3 regions of the Sinorhizobium sp. RAC02 genome follow, and region 2 is predicted to be linked to each of the others. Evidence: predicted binding sites of a transcription regulator. Region 2 holds the regulator's gene; each other region holds the start of a gene.
What was found. The regulator PhoB, encoded in region 2, activates phosphate uptake and scavenging genes when phosphate is short. The targets are predictions, from matches to a motif close to TGTCATNNANCTGTCAT.
Positions count from the first base shown of each region.

Region 1: the regulator PhoB is predicted to act here: its motif matches at 4,955-4,971, upstream of BSY16_RS04485 (UDP-2,3-diacylglucosamine diphosphatase).
Region 3: the regulator PhoB is predicted to act here: its motif matches at 5,705-5,721, upstream of BSY16_RS22970 (BtaA family protein).

Region 1 covers NZ_CP016450.1:952,408-959,462, forward strand. Annotated here, with positions in the region: gene BSY16_RS04465 (ABC-F family ATP-binding cassette domain-containing protein) at 1-1,263, shown strand, start outside; gene BSY16_RS04470 (glutathione S-transferase family protein) at 1,298-2,005, opposite strand; gene BSY16_RS04475 (winged helix-turn-helix transcriptional regulator) at 2,116-2,478, shown strand; gene BSY16_RS04480 (NADP-dependent malic enzyme) at 2,493-4,814, opposite strand; gene BSY16_RS04485 (UDP-2,3-diacylglucosamine diphosphatase) at 5,050-5,886, shown strand; gene BSY16_RS04490 (MFS transporter) at 5,994-7,055, shown strand, end outside.
Region 2 covers NZ_CP016450.1:2,796,402-2,803,456, reverse strand. Annotated here, with positions in the region: gene pstC (phosphate ABC transporter permease subunit PstC) at 140-1,624, shown strand; gene pstA (phosphate ABC transporter permease PstA) at 1,621-2,949, shown strand; gene pstB (phosphate ABC transporter ATP-binding protein PstB) at 2,964-3,779, shown strand; gene phoU (phosphate signaling complex protein PhoU) at 3,830-4,558, shown strand; gene phoB (phosphate regulon transcriptional regulator PhoB) at 4,573-5,256, shown strand; gene BSY16_RS13440 (GcrA family cell cycle regulator) at 5,390-5,926, opposite strand; gene BSY16_RS13435 (aspartate aminotransferase family protein) at 6,352-7,055, shown strand, end outside.
Region 3 covers NZ_CP016452.1:380,214-387,268, reverse strand. Annotated here, with positions in the region: gene BSY16_RS22995 (sugar ABC transporter ATP-binding protein) at 1-904, shown strand, start outside; gene BSY16_RS22990 (ABC transporter permease) at 921-1,895, shown strand; gene BSY16_RS22985 (ABC transporter permease) at 1,899-2,849, shown strand; gene BSY16_RS22980 (SGNH/GDSL hydrolase family protein) at 2,880-3,536, shown strand; gene BSY16_RS22975 (class I SAM-dependent methyltransferase) at 3,600-4,229, opposite strand; gene BSY16_RS22970 (BtaA family protein) at 4,266-5,531, opposite strand; gene BSY16_RS22965 (DMT family transporter) at 5,793-6,686, opposite strand; gene BSY16_RS22960 (PrkA family serine protein kinase) at 6,949-7,055, shown strand, end outside.

The DNA.
Region 1 (7,055 bases), 1.8 Mb from region 2:
GCCGATGCGGACTGGACGCTGGAGACGCGGCTTGCCGCAGCTCTTGCCCGTGTCGGTCTGTCTGCCGAGCCGGGCACACCGTTGACGGCGCTGTCCGGCGGGCAGCGCACACGCGCGGCGCTTGCAGCCCTCATCTTTAGCGAACCGGATTTCCTGCTACTCGACGAGCCGACCAACAATCTCGACCGGGAAGGGCGCCGGGCGGTCATCGACCTGCTTGCGGGCTGGCGGGCAGGCGCGATCGTCGTCAGCCACGACAGGGAGCTGCTCGAAACGATGGACGCTATCGTCGAACTGACAACGCTAGGCGCTGCGCGCTATGGCGGCAACTGGAGCGCCTATCGGGCCCGCAAGGCGCTGGAGCTTTCGGCCGCGCACCGCGACCTTGCGGATGCCGAAAAACAGGCCGCGGAGGTGGCGCGGAACATGCAGGCCATCGCCGAGCGCAAGGCGCGCAAGGACAGCGCCGGACGCCGGAAGAAGGCGCGGGGCGATATTCCCCGCATCATGCTGGGTGCCATGAAGGAGCGCAGCGAGTTGACGAGCGGTTCCAATGCCCGCCTTGCCGAAAGCCGGCAGGGGCAGGCTACCGAGGCGGTCACCGCGGCGCGCGAGCGCATCGAAATCCTCCAACCGCTGACCGTTGCCGTGCCATCGACCCATCTGGCCACTGGCAAGACGGTGTTGAAGATCGAGAATGTCACGGTCGGTTACGCGCCGGATCAGCCGGTGCTTCGCGATCTTTCCCTGGTGATGACCGGGCCCGAGCGGATCGCGGTGACGGGGCCGAACGGTTCCGGCAAGACGACGCTGCTTGCCCTCGTCACCAACCAGTTACAGCCGTGGCAGGGGAGCGTGCGGGGCTTTACCGACGTCGCCATGCTTGATCAGAGTGTGAGCCTGCTCGATCCATCGCTGTCGATCCGCGACAATTTCCGCCAGCTCAATCCCGGCGCGGATGAAAATACCTGCCGCGCGGCACTGGCGCGTTTCATGTTCCGCGCCGATGCCGCCTTGCAGATTGTCGGCAGTCTCAGCGGCGGGCAGTTACTACGCGCGGGCCTCGCCTGCGTACTTGGCGGTGGCACGCCGCCGGCGCTGCTGATCCTCGATGAGCCGACGAACCATCTGGACATCGATTCGATCGAAGCGGTGGAGGCGGGGCTGCGCGCCTATGACGGCGCGCTCCTCGTCGTCAGTCACGATGAGCCGTTTCTGGCGGCGATCGGCATCACGCGTCGGGTGGAGCTCGTGGCTACTTGAGGGAAAGGCCGGGCTTTGGCCCGGCCTTCCGCGATCAACTGCGGCCGAAACGCTCGATCACCTCGGCGAGCGGGATATGGCCCTTGACGACGCCTGATCCGACCGGGGTCTCGCCGTTTTCCAGTGCCGTTGCGAAGCGCACGGCGGCGTCGGTTTCCAACAGGCGGCGAACCTTTTCGATGCGCGGCCAGCGGCTTGCCGGTGCCACCTCGTGATAATCGAGCCAGCGAGCAACGCCGATGAGCACGCCGTCCGCCAGCGTGGGATGCCCGCCCACGAGGTAGGGTGTGTCGCCGAGCATGGCCTCCAGTTTGTCGTGTCGCTCGATGACAGCTTCACGTCCATACGCCCGCAGCGACTGCTGCAGCACCGGGTCCGGCGTCTCCATTTCCAGCGCCGACCAGAGCGGGCTGAAGGCGCCGGTGAAACCGGTGTTGAGGTAGGCCATCAGTTGCATCATGCGATCGGCTTCAGGCGCGGTGGGGGTGAAGCTGATGCGCCGTTCCGTGTCGCGCGCGGCGAGCCAGTGGGCGATCGCCATGGTTTCGGTGATGACGCGGCCGTCATCGGTGACGAGGGCGGGTGTCTCGTGCCGGGCGTTGAGACGGGCATAGGCGGGGTCGCGCATTTCGCCCAGCATGTCGACGCGGCAGAGCCTGTAGGGCTTGCCGAGCCATTCAAGTGCTGCGACGAGGCCCATGGAGCTTCCGGCGGGGAAGCCGTAGATGAGGATCGGTTCCAATGTTGTTCTCCGTGATTTCTGTTGACCACGCTGCGCAGCGACACTGGACCTAAGCCTTGCCTGCCCCCATGTAAATTACGCACATTTTTGTCACCACGCCGGAGCCTGCCATGAAGGATCTCGTTTCCCGTTGCCCGATCGAGGAGGTCATGCAGGTGCTGGGCGGCCGCTGGCCGACGCTGCTGATTTACTATCTGAAGGATGGCACCAAGCGTTTCAGTGATCTGCGACGGGACAATCCGACCGTTTCGCATCGCATCCTCACGTTGGAGCTGCGCAAGCTGGAAAAGGCCGGTTTGGTCGAACGCACGGTCTTCGACGGTTATCCGCTGCGTGTCGAATACGACCTGACGCCTGCCGGCCTTACCGTGATGCCGCTGATCGATGCGCTGGGCGACTGGTGGGAGGCACATGACGGCGCCCGTCCGGCGCCAAAAACGAAAACGGCCGCCGAAGCGGCGGCCGTTTCGTAAGGCAAGCCTTCCAATCAGATCGAACCTTCCGGATAGGAGGCTTCGACCACGGCAAGGGCGGCCATGTTGACGACGCCGCGCGAAGTAGCGGACGGCGACAGGATGTGGGCGGGCAGGGCGGCGCCGAGCAGGATCGGGCCGACATGCAGGCTGTCCGTCATCGTCTTGACCACGCCGAGCGTGATGTTTGCGGCGTCGAGATTTGGGAAGACAAGCAGGTTTGCTTCGCCCGTCAGCGTCGAATCCGGCATGACGCGCTGGCGCAGGGCCTCGGAAATGGCCGCATCGCCGTGCATTTCACCGTCGGCCTCGAGATCCGGGTCCGTCTCCCGCACAAGCTCCATAGCGTGGCGCATCTTGAAGGCGCTTTCGGAATCGCGCGAACCGAAGTTCGAGTGCGAGACGAGGGCGGCGCGCGGCGTGATGCCGAAGCGGCGGATTTCCTGTGCCGCCATCACCGTCATCTGGGCCACTGCTTCGGCGGTCGGCTCGCAGGTGACGTAGGTATCGGTGAAGAAGGTGGCACCACGCTGCGAGATGAGCAGGCTGAGCGCCGAGAAATCGAGCACGCCGTCCCGCTTGCCGATGATCTGGCGCACATCGCGCAGATGCCGGGCATAGCGGCCTTCGACGCCGCAGATCAGAGCATCGGCGTCGCCGCGCTTGACGGCAAGCGCGCCGATGACCGTCTGATTCGTGCGCACGATGGTGCGGGCGGCTTCCGGGTTCACGCCTTTGCGGCCGACGATGCGGAAGTACTCGTCGACATAGTCACGGTAACGCGGATCGTCTTCCGGGTTCACCACCTCGAAATCGACCGTCGGGCGCACACGCAGGCCATACCGCTTCAGGCGCGTTTCGATGATGTGCGGGCGGCCGATGAGGATCGGCTTGGCGATATCCTCTTCCAGCAGCACCTGGGCGGCGCGCAGCACGCGCTCGTCCTCGCCTTCGGCGAAGATCACGCGCTTCTTTTCGGCCTTTTTCGCGGCGGCGAAGATCGGCTTCATGATGAAGCCCGAGCGCCAGACGAAGCGGTTCAACTGGTCGAGATAGGCGTCGAAATCGGTGATCGGACGCGTCGCAACGCCGGTTTCCGCCGCCGCACGCGCGACGGCCGGTGCGATGCGCAGGATGAGGCGCTGGTCGAAGGGCGAGGGGATCAGGTAGTTCGGGCCGAAACTCGGCGTGTCACCGGAATAGGCGCGCGCGGCAACATCGGACACTTCCTCGCGGGCAAGCGCTGCGATCGCCCGCACCGCCGCCATCTTCATTTCCTCGTTGATCGTGCGCGCGCCGCAATCGAGCGCGCCGCGGAAGATGTAGGGGAAGCAGAGGACGTTGTTGACCTGGTTGGGGAAGTCCGAGCGACCGGTGCAGATCATGGCGTCCGGGCGGGCGGCGCGCGCTTCTTCCGGCATGATTTCCGGCGTCGGGTTGGCGAGCGCCATGATCAGCGGCCGTTCCGCCATGCGGGCGAGCAGTTCCGGCTTCAGCACACCGGCGGCCGAAAGGCCGAGGAAGACGTCGGCACCGTCGATGCTCTCGGAAAGCTGGCGCTTGTCCGTTTCCTGCGCGTAGACGTCCTTCCATTGGTCCATCAGCACTTCGCGGCCCTTGTAGACGAGGCCTTCGAGATCGTGCACCCAGATATTCTCGACCTTGGCACCGAGCACCACGAGCTGGTTGAGGCAGGCAAGTGCTGCGGCGCCGGCCCCGGAGGTAACGATCTTCGCTTCATGCAGCGACTTTCCGGCCAGTTCCAGGCCGTTCAGCACCGCGGCGGCGACGATGATCGCCGTGCCATGCTGGTCGTCGTGGAAGACGGGGATATCCATCTTCTCGCGCAGCTGACGCTCCACCTCGAAACATTCCGGCGCCTTGATGTCTTCCAGGTTGATGCCGCCGAAGGTCGGCTCCAGCGCGGACACGACATTGACCATCTCGTCGACGGTCGGCGCGTCGATTTCGATGTCGAAGACGTCGATGCCGGCGAATTTCTTGAAAAGGACGGCCTTACCTTCCATGACGGGCTTGGAGGCCAGCGGTCCGATATTGCCGAGCCCGAGAACGGCCGTGCCGTTCGACACGACGGCGACCAGGTTGGCGCGCGCCGTGTAGTCGGCGGCGGTGTTCGGATCGTCGCGGATGGCGAGGCACGGTGCGGCGACGCCGGGCGAATAGGCAAGTGCCAGGTCGCGCTGGTTGCCGAGCGGCTTGGTGGCGGTGATCTCGAGCTTGCCGGGGCGGGGGTAACGGTGGAAGAAGAGGGCCTGTTGGTCGATGTCGCCGCTTACCGGACCGTCCTGCGTCCTCGATTTATCACCCGTGCTCATGATGCTCCCTGCCATATGCTGTTTTCGTTGCGGCCATTCCTGACACGAAACCGCCGCGACGTGAAGTTTTCGGAACCTTCCATAAAGCCGCATTCATCGACCGGTGCAATGCCTATTTGCGGATCGAAAAGGCATAGGTGTGTCATCAATCTGAAACAGGACTCTGGTTTTCAACTGTATCAAAGCCGCCCTTTATGACGATCATCGCGGCGGCCGGCCACCCGGAGAACCACGCATGACTGTGACCCCCGCTGACCCGAACATTCGCTACTTCCGTACGCTGTTCATCTCGGACGTGCATCTGGGATCGAAGGCAGCCAAGGCGGACTTCCTGATCGACTTCCTGCGGCATCATGAAGCGGAGACGATCGTGCTCGTCGGCGACATCGTCGATGGCTGGCGCCTCAAGCGCAACTGGTATTGGCCGCAGGCCTTCAACGACGTGACGCAGAAGCTGCTGCGCAAGGCGCGCAAGGGTACGCGCATCATCTACATCCCCGGCAACCATGATGAATTCCTGCGCGAGTTCCCGGGCACCCATTTCGGTGGCGTCGAGGTGGCCGAGCGCATCATCCATGAAGCGGCCGACGGCAAGCGCTACCTCGTGCTGCACGGCGACGAATTCGACGTCGTCGTGCGCCATGCCCGCGTCGTCGCCTATCTCGGCGACTGGGCCTATGATGCGGCCATCGCCATCAACGTCGTCTTCGCCGCCATCCGCCGCCGGCTCGGCCTGCCATACTGGTCCTTCTCGTCCTGGGCCAAGCAGCAGGTGAAATCGGCCGTGAACTTCATCGGCGAGTTCCAGAAGGTCGTCGTCGAAGAGGCGCGGCGCAACGACGCCGATGGCGTTATCTGCGGCCATATCCACCACGCCGTCATCACCGAGATCGACGGCATCCGCTACATCAACAGCGGCGACTGGGTGGAGAGCTGCACGGCGATTGCCGAGCACCATGATGGCGAGATGGAGCTGATCACCTGGCAGAAGCTCGCAACGACGCCTGCCGAGGTGGTTCCGGTGTCGCGCCAGATGCTGGCGATCGAGGCCCGCGAGTCGGAAGCCGCATAGCCGGCTTTCACAAATCGGGCATTGTCGGCAAAGGGCAGAAATAGCGGATTGGCGTACGTACGTCGGCGTGCTAGAGCCGAGGGCGTTCCAACGCAGGTTCCCCGCCAATGACCGCCCCTTCCGGGTTTTCCGTGACCACCGGCGCGCCGCCGTTCTTCGCCGCGCGTATTGCCCTCGTTTTCTGTGCGCCGATGATGGTCAACGGCATTGCGCTGCCGTTCTTTCCTGTCTGGCTGGAAACGCTGAAGATGAGCGATTTCCAGATCGGTATCGTGCTCGCCGTGCCGATGTTCGTACGCATCTTCACCGCACCCATTGCCGGTGTGGTGGCTGACCGGATCGGCGAGCGGTCGATTGTGCTCATCTGGTCGGGGTTGCTGTCTCTGCTGACGGCGGTGGCACTGTTTGCGACGGGGTCTTTCTGGCCCGTTCTGCTGCTTTATACCCTACAGGGTGCGGTCTACTCACCATACGTCCCGATCACCGAGGCGATTATGCTTTCCGGTGTGCGCCGCTGGAATTTCGATTATGGCAGGATGCGCCTCTGGGGCTCGCTCGCTTTCATTCTGGCGACGATGACCGGCGGCTGGCTTGCCGGCCTCTATGGCGGTGACATGGTGCTGCCGGCGATGGCGGCTGCCTTCGTGTTGACGGTGCTCGGCGCGATGATCGCGCCCCGGATCGGCAAGCCGCGCCGGCCTTCCCCGATATCGGCGATCGCGACGATGCCGACGAAAAGCACGCTGCGCCAGTGGGATGTGCAGCTCATGCTGATCGGTGTCTCCCTCGTCAACGCCAGCCACGCCATGCTTTTCGCCTTCTCGGCGATCTACTGGCAGAAGATGGGTTTCAGCGGCGTGGATGTCGGCATCCTGTGGAGTGCGGGCGTGCTTGCGGAGGTGGTTTTCTTCCTGTTTGCCGTCCAGCTGAGGCAGCGCTTCAATCTGTGGTCGATGATGATCGTCGGCGGCGGGGTGGCCGTCGCGCGCTGGATCCTCTTTCCGATGGAGATGTCTTTCGCTGGCTACTTTGTGCTGCAATGCCTGCACGCCTTCACCTACGCGCTCATCCACATGAGTGCGCAGAGCCGGCTCGTGGAGCGTGTGGCAGAAGAGCAGGAGGCGGCCGCGCAGGGGCTCTACTTCTTCTACACCGGCATGTTCACCGCG
Region 2 (7,055 bases):
GGACGCCTTGTCGAACGGTCGGGGCGGGCGATTGGGCACGCTCGGAGCAACACCAGCAAAAGTGCATGAGCGGTTTTGCGTCTGGGGTTGCGACAAACAAAATGACAGCGCGGATGATCTCGCCGGGAGAGTTTCCTAAATGAGTATTTCCTTTCTTCTGCTCATCATCGCCGTCATCGGCGTGGCGGGCTATTTGGTCGGCAGCTGGCGCGCCAACGCGCTCTCCGGCGGTAAACTTTCCAACCTGCATTCCCGGCCGGGTTACTATGGCTCCTTCGTTGCCATCTGGGCCATGCTTCCGGCGATCGCCGTGCTCCTCGTCTGGATCATCGCGAGCCCGTTCTATATCAGCTCTACCGTGCGCGCCGGCTTCCCTGATGAGGTGAAGGCCGAACCGCAGGCGACGCAGAACCTCAATTACAACATGATCGGCGCCATCGCCCGCGGCCTGCGGCTGCTCTCGCCCGAAGAGCGGGCTGGGGTGTTTGCGGATGGCGCCACCGCGCGCACCGTTCTGGCCGGCAAGGGTGTACCGCTGGCAGCCGATCCGGCGCCCTACATGCTGACCTCTGCGGACGATTATAACCGCATGACGGGCACGAGCAGCATGATGCTGTCGATCCTTGTCGTCCTCGCGGCAGTCGGTGGTTCCCTCTTTGCCTATCGGTCGATCGCGCCAAGGTTCCGCGCCCGCAACCGCGTCGAAGGGGTGATGCTGGTCGGCCTTATCGCGGCCTCCTCGATCGCCATTCTGACGACGATCGGCATCGTTGCTTCCATGGCGACGGAAGCCATCCACTTCTTCAACATGGTGCCTGCCTGGGAATTCTTCTTCGGCACGACGTGGGATCCGCGCTTTGCCGCCGCCGGTGCGACGGACTCGTCCGGTCAGTTCGGCCTGATCCCGCTGCTCGCTGGCACGCTCTATATCGGCTTCGTCGCTATGCTGGTTGCCGTGCCCGTCGGCCTCTTCGCGGCGATCTACATGTCCGAATACGCCTCGCGCACGGTCCGTTCGGTTGCCAAGCCCTTGCTTGAAGTGCTCGCCGGCATTCCGACGATCGTCTACGGCTTCTTTGCCCTGGTGACGGTCGGCCCGTTCCTGCGCGACATCTCCGCCCAGCTGAACGGTCTCGTCACCGGCAACTATTCGAACTTCATCCAGGCACAGAGCGTTCTGACCGCCGGTTTCGTTATGGGTATCATGCTGATCCCCTACGTCTCCTCGCTGTCGGACGACATCATCACCGCCGTGCCGCGGGCGCTACGTGACGGCTCGCTCGGCCTCGGTGCCACCCGCTCGGAAACCATCAAGCGCGTCATCCTGCCGGCGGCACTGCCCGGCATCGTCGGCGCACTCCTGATGACCGCATCGCGCGCCGTCGGCGAAACCATGATCGTGGTGCTGGCCGCCGGTGTTGCCGCCCGCATGCAGCTCAACCCGTTCGAGCCGATGACGACGGTGACGGTCAAGATCGTCAACCAGCTGACGGGGGACCTCGAGTTCACCTCGCCTCAGACGCTGGTGGCCTTCGCGCTTGGCATCACGCTGTTTGTCATCACGCTTTGCCTTAACATCTACGCCCTCTATATCGTGCGCAAATACCGGGAGCAGTACGAATGAGCCAGGTCTCTACGAGCCCCTCGATGGCCGCCCTAGGTGCTGCCGCCAAGCCTCAACGCCGCGATATCGGTCTGCGTGGCCGCTACGCCGCCGAACGGCGCTTCCGTCTCTACGGCATGGCCGCAATCAGCTTTGGCCTACTGTTCCTGTTCCTCCTGCTGTTTTCGGTTGTCTCCAAGGGCTATACCGCCTTCCAGCAGTCGATGATCACCATTCCGGTCGAATTCTCGGAACAGATCATCGACAAGAACAATGAGCGCGCCACCAATCCGCAGAAGCTGGTCTCGGCCAACTATCCGGTCGTTGCCCGCAACGCACTTGCCAAGGTGCTCGGCGTCAGCGAAGACGACCGCGCCGGCCTCAAGGCGGTCAACGGCATGATCTCGGACAGCGTCCGCGTTCAGCTGCGTGACCTCATCACGGCCAATCCGGCACTCATCGGCACCACGCAGACGGTCACCTTCCTCGCCCACGGCGATCTCGACTCAGCGTTCAAGGGGCAGATCGATCTCTCCGTCGCGGAGAGCAACCGCAAGATCTCCGACAAGCAGCTCGGCTGGATGAACCAGCTTGCTGAAACCGGCGCGCTCGCCAAGCATTTCAATACCGGTATCTTCATCAACGGCGCATCGAGCCGTCCGGAAGCCGCCGGCGTCGGCGTCGCGGCCGTCGGCTCGCTCTTCATGATGCTGATCGTGCTCGCGCTGTCGCTGCCGATCGGTGTGGCCGCCTCGATCTATCTCGAGGAGTTCGCCCCGAAGAACCGCTTCACCGACCTCATCGAAGTCAACATCAACAATCTCGCCGCGGTGCCGTCGATCGTCTACGGTCTGCTCGGCCTCGCCGTCTTCGTCAACTTCGCGGGTTTCCCGCGCTCGGCAGCCCTCGTCGGCGGCCTGGTGCTGACCCTGATGACGCTGCCGACCATCATCATCGCGACCCGCGCCGCTCTCAAGGCCGTGCCGCCGTCGATCCGTGCAGCGGCCCTCGGCCTCGGCGCCTCGAAGATGCAGACCGTGTTCCACCACGTCCTGCCGCTCGCCATGCCGGGCATCCTGACGGGCACGATCATCGGCCTGGCGCATGCGCTCGGCGAAACCGCACCGCTGCTCTTGATCGGCATGGTCGCCTTCGTCGCGGACATTCCGTCAACGCCGCTTGAGCCCGCAACGGCCCTTCCGGTGCAGATCTACATGTGGGCGAACGAGGCGGAACGCGCCTTCGTGGAGCGCACGTCGGGAGCGATCATCATCCTCCTCATCTTCCTCATCCTCATGAATGTGGGTGCAATCCTGTTGCGCCGCCGTTTTGAACGGCGCTGGTAGAAGGTTATAGACAGATGAACATCATGTCAGAAGCAGCAGTCGAGAAAGCGCTGGACAAGAAAATGAACGACATTTCCATCAAGATGATCGGCAAGGACGTTTCGGTCTACTACAGCGACAAGCGCGCCCTCTACGACGTCAACCTGAACGTCCGCGAAAACACCGTGACTGCGCTCATCGGCCCGTCGGGCTGCGGCAAGTCGACGTTCCTGCGCACGCTGAACCGCATGAACGACACGATCGAAGGCTGCCGCGTCACCGGCCGGATCACGCTCGATACGGATGACATCTACGATCCGAGCATCGACGTCGTGGAACTGCGCGCCCGCGTCGGCATGGTGTTCCAGAAGCCGAACCCCTTCCCGAAGTCGATCTATGAAAACGTCGCCTACGGCCCGCGCATCCACGGCCTCGCCAAGACGAAGGCGGACATGGATGCCATCGTCGAAAAGAGCCTGCAGAAGGCCGGCCTCTGGAACGAGGTGAAGGACCGTCTGCAGGAAGGCGGCACCGGTCTCTCCGGCGGCCAGCAGCAGCGCCTCTGCATCGCGCGCGCCGTCGCCGTCAGCCCGGAAGTCATCCTGATGGATGAGCCGTGCTCGGCGCTCGACCCGATCGCGACCGCCAAGGTCGAGGAACTGATCCACGAGCTGCGCGCCAACTTCACGATCGTCATCGTGACGCACTCGATGCAGCAGGCGGCCCGCGTCTCGCAGCGCACCGCCATGTTCCACCTCGGCAATCTCGTCGAGGAGAACGACACCGACAAGATGTTCACCAACCCGGACGACCAGCGCACGCAGGACTACATCATGGGCCGCTTCGGCTGACGCGATCGTCGCCAAAGCCCTGAAAACCCGAGCGCATTAAGGACAGAACCATGTCATCGACCCATATCGTCTCGATTTACGACGAAGAACTGAAGTACCTCTCCCGCCGCATCTCCGAGATGGGCGGCACGGCCGAGCAGATGGTTGCGGATGCCGTCCGCGCCCTGGTCGCGACCGATGGCGCTCTGGCGCAGAAGGTCATTTCCGAGGACGTCATCCTCGACACTGCCGAGCGCCAGATCAACGAGAAGGCGATCGTCACGATCGCCAAGCGCCAGCCGATGGCGGCGGACCTGCGCGAAATCATGGGCGCCATCCGCATCGCGGCCGAACTGGAGCGCGTCGGTGACCTTGGCAAGAACACCGCCAAGCGCGTCATCGCGGTGCAGAGCTCGGGCATGCCGCGCAAGCTCACCCGCGGTCTCGAGCATCTCGCGGAACTCGCACTGATGCAGCTGAAAGAAGTCCTCGACGTCTACGCGACCCGCTCGATCGAGAAGGCCAAGGCCATCCGCGAGCGCGACGACGAGATCGACGCGATCTACACGTCGCTGTTCCGCGAACTCCTGACCTACATGATGGAAGATCCGCGCAACATCACGCCCTGCACGCATCTCCTGTTCTGCGCCAAGAACATCGAGCGCATCGGCGACCACGCGACCAACATTGCGGAAACCATCTACTACATGGCGACCGGCTCGCAGCCCGAGGGTGAACGCCCGAAGGACGACACCACGACGTCGGTGGTCACTGCCGACGTTACCGACGCCTCCGAGTAAGGAGTTTCACCTCCATGGTGCCCAGAATTGCCGTCGTCGAAGACGAGGAGGCGCTCAGCGTCCTCCTGCGCTACAATCTCGAGGCCGAAGGTTTTGAGGTCGATACGATCCTGAACGGTGACGAGGCCGAGATGCGCCTGCAGGAGCGCCTGCCGGACCTTCTCATCCTCGACTGGATGCTGCCGGGCGTTTCGGGCATCGAGCTGTGCCGGCGGCTGCGCCAGCGTCCGGAAACCGAGCGCCTGCCGATCATCATGCTGACGGCACGCGGCGAGGAAAGCGAGCGCGTGCGCGGGCTAGCGACCGGCGCCGACGACTATGTCGTCAAGCCGTTCTCGACGCCGGAGCTCGTCGCGCGCGTTCGCGCCATGCTGCGCCGTGCAAAACCCGAGGTCGTCTCGACGGTGCTGCGCTGCGGCGATATCGAACTCGACCGCGAGACGCATCGCGTGCACCGTCGCACCCGCGAGGTCCGCCTCGGCCCGACGGAGTTCCGCCTCCTGGAGTTCCTGATGACCTCGCCAGGCCGCGTCTTCTCGCGCTCGCAGCTTCTCGATGGCGTCTGGGGCCATGACATCTATGTCGACGAGCGCACCGTCGACGTGCATGTCGGGCGCCTGCGCAAGGCGCTCAACTTCGCCAACATGCAGGACGTCATCCGCACCGTTCGCGGCGCTGGCTACTCGCTGGAAACCTGAGCCAAGCGTTTCCTCCCAAGGACGGAAATGGGCCCTTCGGGGCCTGTTTGCGTTTTTGGGGCTGCGCGTCTCTCGCCAGCACAAAAGAAAAGGGCCCTTCCGGGCCCTCATCGCATTCAGCTCTTCGTTTCTGCTAGCGCATCCGGCGCCGTTCAGCCGATGGCTGGTAGGCGAGGCGCTGGTGGTAGGTGCAGTAGGGTGAGTTGTCCGGGGACTCGTTGCCGCAGAAGTGGAAGTCGTCGTTCAGCGGGTCGCCGATCGGCCACTTGCAGGTGCGCTCGGTCAGCTCGGTCAGTTCCAGCTTCCGCGACATCGGCACAACCACTTTGTTGCCGTTGGCGGGAACCGGAAGCTGCTCCGTCTGTGCGTCGAAATCGGCGTCGATGTCTTCCTTGGCGAGGATCGCGCCGGTCGGGCGCGCCGCCACGCGAGCGGGGACCGGACGGGCCGCGAAGTTCGACGGCCGCGGCGTTGCAACGGCCGGACGCTTCGGGCGGGCGGCGGTCGGCGTGCCGCCGGCTTTCGCGCGGCCCGGCAGGTTCAGGCGGTGCACCTTGCCGATGACGGCGTTACGGCTGACGCCGCCGAGCTGCGCTGCGATCTGGCTCGCGCTCAGACCTTCGCTCCAGAGCTTCTTGAGTTTCTCGACCCGCTCGTCTGTCCAGTTCATCTTCTCGTCTCCGTTCGACGCTCGCGATGCGGGAATCCCTCATCGCGTTCCGGATGGGTCCGGAACTTGAACGCCCTAACTCTTTTGGTGACTAGTTCCGCCGCTTGCAGTCTAGTAATTGGTCTTTAACCTAGAGTTCGGGGGACTCTGTGACAAGAGTCGCGGGAATCGGTGCGAATCGATTTCGGAGTTTTCCCCAACTTGCTGCCCTGGTGTGACTCAAGAGCGACACCTTGCGCGCGTATCGTGAATCCTCACGTTGCGGTAGGTTCAGCGGCATTTTAGACGTGCATTTCATTGACATTGCAGGGAGAAATGCTGATAGTGCCGCATGCCGCCGAAAGGCGGTTTTTGATTTTTCTAAAGCCTGGAAAAGTCAAGCCGTAAACGAATCTTTCCGCATCTCTTTTCGGGGGACCTGCGCCATGGCCGATGCCGCGCCGCTCTATGAAACCTATATGCGTGCACCGCTCCGGTTCACGCGCGGGGAGGGCGTCTGGCTGATCGCCGAAAATGGCGAGCGATATCTCGATTTCGCCGCTGGCGTCGCCGTCAATTCGCTGGGCCATGCGCATCCCCATCTCGTCGCCGCGCTGAAGGATCAGGCCGAGAAGGTCTGGCACCTGTCCAACCTCTATGAGGTTCCGGGCCAGGAAAGCCTTGGCCGCCGGCTGACGGAGGCGACCTTCGCCGACAAGGTGTTTTTCACCAATTCCGGGGCGGAAGCGCTGGAATGCGCGATCAAGACGGCGCGGCGCTATCATTTCGCCAAGGGCCACCCCGGCAAGTTTCACATCATCACCTTCGACGGCGCCTTCCACGGCCGCACGATCGCCACCATCGCGGCCGGCGGACAGGAAAAGTACATCGAAGGTTTCGGCCCCAAGGCGCCGGGCTTCCTCAAGGTCCCCTTCGGCGACATCACAGCCGTCAAGGATTCGATCACCGAGGAAACGGCGGCCATCCTGATCGAGCCGGTGCAGGGCGAGGGCGGCATCCGCCCCGTTCCGAAGGAATTCATGCAGGAGCTTCGCCAGCTCTGCGACGAGTACGGCCTGCTGCTCATCCTCGACGAGGTGCAGTCCGGCGTCGGCCGCACCGGGCGCCTCTTCGCCTATGAATGGTCCGG
Region 3 (7,055 bases), on a different replicon from region 2:
CTCCCACCGCATGGACGAGATTTTTGCGATCTGCGACGTGGTGACGGTGCTGAAGGACGGCCAGCTGGTCGGCACGCGACCGCTCACGGACATCACACCATCCGCCTTGATCGCGATGATGGTCGGGCGTGAACTGGAAGCCCTTTTCCCCGAACGCAGCGATGCGGCCGGAGAACCGGCCCTGTCGATTTCGGGGTTACGGCTGGAGCCGGATGCAAGGCCGTTTTCGCTTGTCGTTCGCAAGGGCGAGATCGTCGGGCTCGCGGGGCTCGAAGGGCAGGGGCAGCAAAAGGCGCTGCGTGCGCTGGTCGGGCAATTCGCGCCGGTCGAAGGGACATTTTCCCGTCGGGGCGAAACCATGCGCCTTCCGGTGCCGAAGGAAAGCGGCGTGCGGCGATGGCAGGCTCGCGGCGGCGCCTTCGTGCCGGAGGATCGCAAGGACGAAGGATTGTTCCTCGGTCATTCGGTCGGCCAGAACATTGCCATGGCGCTCCATGGCGGACGATCCGCAATACGGCCGGCGAAGCGCTATCGTGATGTGATCGTGCAGACGATGCAGCGATTGGGCGTAAAGGCAACGGGTCCGGCCGCGATAGTCGGTGCGCTCTCCGGCGGCAACCAGCAGAAAGTGCTGCTCGGCCGCTATCTTGCGACCGACGCCGATCTCCTCCTCATCGAGGAGCCGACGCGCGGCGTGGATGTTGGCGCCAAGGCGGAAATCTACCGCATCCTGCGGGATTTCGCCAAGGCGGGCGGCGCGGTGCTGGTGCTCTCCCGCGAGACGCTGGAGCTGATCGGCCTTTGCGACCGCCTCTATGTCATCCACGGCAACACCATCGTGTCCGAAATGCAGGCCGGCGAAGCGACCGAGCACGGCATTCTTGACGCAGCTCTCAGCACATGACGGAACGGAATCCCCAATGACACCTTCCCCTTCCGCCACTCTGGGCAAACTTCTCACCGGCCGCGGCAGCCGGCAGGGCCTTTGGCTACTGCCGCTTCTCATCACCGTCGCCATGATCCTCTGGCTGGCGGCAACGACCAGCCAGTTCAGCCAATGGAGCAATCTTGCCAACCTCGTTGCCCAGGGCATGCCGCTCCTCATCACGGCGGTCGGGCAGATGTTCGTCGTGCTGGTTGGCGGGCTGGATCTCTCCATCGGCTCCGTCGTCAGCTTCACGACGGCCATTCTGGCGCTCGACCTGCCGACCGGCATCACCATTCCCGGCGTCTTCATCTTCGCCGCGCTGATCGGCGCCACCAACGGCTACTGCGTCACGCGGCTCAATGTGCATCCGATCGTCGCGACGCTTGCCACGCAATATGTCGTGCTAGGCATCACCCGCGTGCTGCGGCCGGTATCGGGCGGGTCCGTGCCGGAGGTCGTGCGCTGGGCGGTGGACGGCTCGGTGGCTGGCATTCCATTTCCGGTCTTCTGGGGTATTGTGACGATCCTGATCGCCTGGAAGCTGCTCTACGGTTCGCGCTACGGGTTGCATCTCTTTGCCATCGGCGGCGGCGTTGCATCCGGTTCGACCGATGCCGCGCGCAATTTCGGCATCCCCGCCAGCCGCAACATTCTCCTGGCCTATGTGGTCTGCTCGTTGTTTGCCGCGCTGGCCGGCGTCTTCCTGGCCGGGCGCATCGTCTCGGGCGATCCGAATGTCGGCCTGTTCATGGAACTCGATGCGATCACGGCGGTGGCGATCGGCGGCACGCAACTGTCCGGCGGCGTCGGCAGCCTGCATGGCACGATCGTCGGGGTTGCGGTGCTGGCGCTCCTCTCCAACGGCATGAACCTGCTCAACATTACGCCTTTCGTGCAAACGGCAATCAAGGGCATTCTGCTGATGGCCGTCGTGGCGCTTCAGTCGCGCAAGAAGATCGGACTCTGACCCATGTCGGCCCTCGTCAACTCTCCCCTCCTGCGCCGGATTTCCAAGGTCCCGCCATCCTACTACCTGCTCGTCATTCTGCTCGGGATTCTGTTCGTCGCGCGTCCGCAGATGCTCAATGCCAATGTGCTCGGCGTCTTCGTGCGTCAGGTCGTTCCGCTCGGTATCCTCGTGCTCGGCCAGTTGCTGGTCATGCGGGTGAAGTCGATCGATCTGTCCGGCGGCGGCGTCATCCTGCTGATCAACTATTGCATCTCGTCCGGCATTTTCCCGGGCGCCTCGCTCGGCTTCCATGTCGGGCTTGCGCTTGCGATCGGTCTCTCGATCGGCCTCTTCAACGGCGTGATGGTGGCACGACGCCGCGTTTCGGCGGTCATCGTCACGCTTGCGCTGAGCATCGTGCTCGTGGGCTTCGTGCAATATCTTTCGAGCGGCAAGCCGCCGGGCGATGTCCCGACCGTTTTCAACGATCTGTTCAACACACGCTTTCTCGGGTTGCCGAGCCCCGTGATCTTCTGGATCGGCCTCACGGCGCTGATGGCGCTGCTTCTCTCGCAGACGGTCTTCGGACGTTTCGTCACCGCCGTTGGCGAGAGCATGCCGGCCGCCCACTTTTCCGGTGTGCCGGTGGAGCGCACGGTGATCCTCGCCCATACGCTCGCCGGCCTGATGGCGGCCATTGCTGCCCTCGTCCAGACCGCATCCATCGCCGTCGGCAGTGTGCGTGTCGGGCTCGACCTGCCGATCCTCTCGGTCGCCGCCACCATTCTGGGCGGCGTCGTCTTCGGGCGTGGCGAGGGAGGTGTCTGGGGGCCATTTTTCGGCGTGCTGTGCTTCGCCTTCCTCTTCGTCGTCATGACGATGTTCGGCGTCGGCGACGCCGGCAAGCTTGTCGCCCAGGGGCTGATCATCCTGCTTGCAGCGATTTTCTACGGCCTGCGCGCCGAAAAATAACAATCAACCAGCCATTCAAGGAGGTCGTTAATGGCGGAGAAACGTTCAATCCTGTGCTTCGGGGATTCACTGACATGGGGCTGGATCCCGGTGAAAGAATCCGCGCCGACCCTGCGCTATCCCTATGAGCAGCGGTGGACCGGCGCCATGGCAGCACGGCTCGGCACGGACTATCATATCATCGAGGAGGGGCTCAGCGCCCGCACCACCAGTCTCGACGATCCGAATGACGCAAGGCTCAACGGCAGCGCCTATCTGCCGGCGGCACTCGCCAGCCACCTGCCGCTGGATCTTGTCATCCTCATGCTGGGCACCAACGACACGAAATCTTATTTCCACCGTACGCCCTACGAGATCGCCAACGGCATGGGCAAGCTCGTCGGCCAGGCGCTGACTTCTACCGGCGGTGTCGGTACGCCCTATCCCGCGCCGCGCGTGCTCGTCGTTGCCCCGCCGCCGCTGGCGCCGATGCCCGATCCCTGGTTCGAAGGCATGTTCGGTGGCGGATATGAAAAGTCGAAGGAGTTGGCCGGGCTCTACAAGGCGCTCGCCGCTTTCATGAAGGTCGAGTTCCTGGCCGCTGGCGAGCACGTCTCAACCGATGGCGTCGATGGCATCCATTTTTCTGCGGAAACCAACATCCGGCTCGGAAACGCGATCGCGGCGAAGGTCGAGACGCTGTTCTGAGATAAGCCACTCCGGCGCCTCCGTTGTCGGAGTGGCTTTATGCTTTGCCTGCGGCTATGCCAATCAAGGCATCCGGATCACGGCGATCCAGGAAAAGCCGCGATGGAGCCTTTTCGCTTCGCTGCGTCCGGCATGGGCGTCGGCCAGTTCGGCGGCAAAGTCGAACAGGTCGGCGCGCGGCGTCACATGGTGCCAACCGAGCCAGGTGGTCACGGCGCGCTTGAACCAGCCGGGCAAGCCCTGCATGTCGCCGAAATCGGCGATGTGCAGCTCCCCGCCCGGGGCGAGGCGGGCAGTGGCCTCCGTGACGACCTTCTGCCATTGCGGGATCATCGATACGGCGTAGGAAATGAAGATACGATCGTAGCTGCCCTGGCCGAAAGCCACCTGCGGGTCGAAAGCGGCGGCGTCCGCTCTGGCGAGGCGTATCCTGCCGTCGAGGCCAGCGCCCGCGACGGCTTTTTCCGCTGCCGTGAGCATTTCCTGGGAGATGTCGATGCCGTGAAACCGGGCCTCGGGATAAAGCCCAGCGGCTTTCACGAGATTGCGCCCGGTGCCGCAGCCGATCTCCAGCACCGCGCCGCCCGGTGCTGGGCGGAGGCCGGCAAGCAAGGGGTCTCGGCCGAGCAAGTAGTATTTTCGCGTGGCATCATAGATGCCGAACCGCCGCTGCCAGCGGTAGATGCGGTCCATGAGCAGCGCATGGTCGGATAGCGCGTTCATCGACGCTCACCCCTTGAATTCATAGAGGTGGAAACCGCCGTAGATCGACGAGCGATCCTTGTCGTGCAACGCACGCGATTCCGCGGCGTGGTAGGCCCAGCGATCGAGGATGGTATCGGCGACACGGCCGGGCAGCAGGCTTTCGGCGGGCGCCGTGCGGAAAATGACGCGTGCGCCGGGGGCGGCGGTGCGGGTGATCTCGCTCCACAAGGCGTTGAGCTGCACATCCGTCATCCAGTCCTGCGCATCGAGCAGGATGAAGCGATCGACGGATTGGGGAGCTTTTGCCGCGAGGAACTCGGTCAGCGAGGTGTTGGTGATGGAGATGCGGCCGGCGCGGCTGCGGACTGCCTCGAAATTCTGCCGGGAGAGATAGGGCGGCAGTGGTGCAAGATCTCCGCTGCCATACCCGCGGCCGAAGGCCTGCCAGGCAAAATAGTTTTCCGAGAGCGGGAAGCCGCAGGCGAGTTTTTCGACGCGCTGGCGCAGGATCGACGCCATGTCGCTGCCGGCGCCCGAAAGCGCTTCATATTGCTGCGGCGGAATGCCGAGCCCGAAGAGCGAGCTTTTCCGCCCCGTCGCCCAGCGGACCAGGCGCTTTTCGAAGAGCGGTGCCAGCGTTTCGTCGAAGAAGCGCTTCTGGTCCTCGATCGTACGCGCCTTGAGCAGGCCGCGCGGATCGGCGCCGTAGAGCCGAGCCATCGTATGGCCGAGGCCGATGAAGCCGCCGAGCAGGCCGTGGCGATAGAGGTGGCGATGGAAGATAGAGATGCGGCGGCGACCGGTGACCGTCCGGCTTTCCCAGTAATCACGGGTCTCCGCATCGAGATGGGGCCGCAGATAGTGCTGGTAGGCGTCGAGGTTCCGGCGATCATCGCCCTGGCCGTAGAACCGGTAGAAGGTCTCGTAGTCCGGCAGGTGGGCGGCGGCGGTCAGTTTCAGGCGGTTGAAACAGACATGCGCCGGGTTGAGATCCACCGCCTCGATGCGGGCGGGATCGGCGACGAGATAGGAAAGCGCATTGCAGCCGCCGGACGCGATGGTGACGATGCTGTTTCCCGGCGCGATCTTCAGCGCAGCCATGTCGACATCGGGATCTTCCCAGATCTGCGCATAGACGAGATTCCGGAAAAGCCGGGAGAAGACATATTCGGACATTCCGGAGGCGGAGAGCAACGGATTGCGGCGAACGGCGCGGTTGAGGCGCTTGCCGACCCCCTCTTTGCGCGCTGCGGTCGGGGAGGGAGCGGGAGAGATCACCGTTTCGATCATCAGGGTTTCCTACGCTGGAATGTCCGTCCTCACCCATCGACGCGACGGGCTGGACGGCGGCGAACTGCGGATGCCTGTGCGGTGAAGTAATCGATGCGAAGTCGGTCTGGTCGGTTCCCATCTCGATCGTCACGATCACCGAGCGGCATGGGGCAGCGTTTCACCAGATCGCCATGACACCCGCATGACATCCGCCATTCTGTCCACAGGACGGTGCCCGATGCATTCTCTTTGGAACGGTGCGACGGCCCGCGCTATCGCTCAGCGCAGGAAGATCAGGCCCATGCCGATGACGACGAGGGCGGCACCGGCCCAGGCTCCGCCGGCCGGGCGCTCGCCGGTCTTCAGCCACAGCATCGGCAGGATCATGACCGGAGAGGTGGCCGAGAGTGTCGAGATGATGCCGACCTTGCCGCCCGACAATGCAAAGAGCAGCAGCGTCATGCCGATGGCAAGCGCGAGCACACCGGTCAATGCGGTCATCGCCGCGACTTTGAGCGTGAGCGGCCCTTTCGGCTTGACGGAGGGGATGGGCAGTTGGGTCAGGACGCTGAGGCAGAGCGCGGCAATGCCGACGCGCAGCAGCGAGGCGACGAAGGGGTCGATGCCGGTCTCCATGACGGGGCGCACGAGGATGGAGCCGATGGCCTGGCCCGTCGCGGCGCCCAGCCCCAGCAGGACACCGATCGACAGCGGCCCCTTGATCGTCTCCCATTCATGTATCTGCGCCCGCCGCTTGCCGAAGAGAATGGCGAGGAACACCCCTGTGGCCGTCAGCGCGATCCCCGCCATGGCGGGGACCGGCAGGGCTTCGCCCAGCACCAGCCAGCCGAGCAGAGCTGCAATCGGCGCATTCAGCGCGAAGAGGATTCCGGAGCGGCGCGGGCCAAGCCGGTTCAGCGTGGCGAAGAGCAGCGTGTCGCCAACGAAGATGCCGATCAATCCGGACAGCAGCAGCGGGCCGATGCTCGCCGCATCCAGCTCCCGCCATGTGCCGGTCGCCAGCACATAGAGGGCAAGAAGGCCAGTGACGAAGATCTGGCGGACCCGGTTGAAGGCCGGCGCGCCGAGATGGCCGGCAGGCCCTGCCGAGATCAGTCCGGTCAAGGCCCAGCAGGTCGCGGCACCGAGCGCGGCAAGTTCGTGAATTGGCATTGTGTTCCGATCGGTCGATTATATGCTGGTGGACATTGCATGTCCGTGATTCGCGTTAAAGCGCGCACAGACGGCTCGCGTCCAGTGCCATGTCTGTTGAATGAACAGAGTGCTTGGAAGATTTGCTGCCTTCAGTATCCAAGCTTGCATTCACTTTCTGTTTACAGCGAAGGCGGGAACAAATTTCTGCTGCATTCCGTTTAAAAAACAGGACGGCAGACGCGAAAAAAGCTATACTGTTCGATGACCGCAGGAGCGTTCCATGAGAACCACTGGCAGCGATGTTTTCGACCTCTTTTCAAAAACTTATGCGAGCACCGCGCAGGAGGAGCTGAGCCTCCAGGAGTACCTGCTGGCGTGCCGTGACGA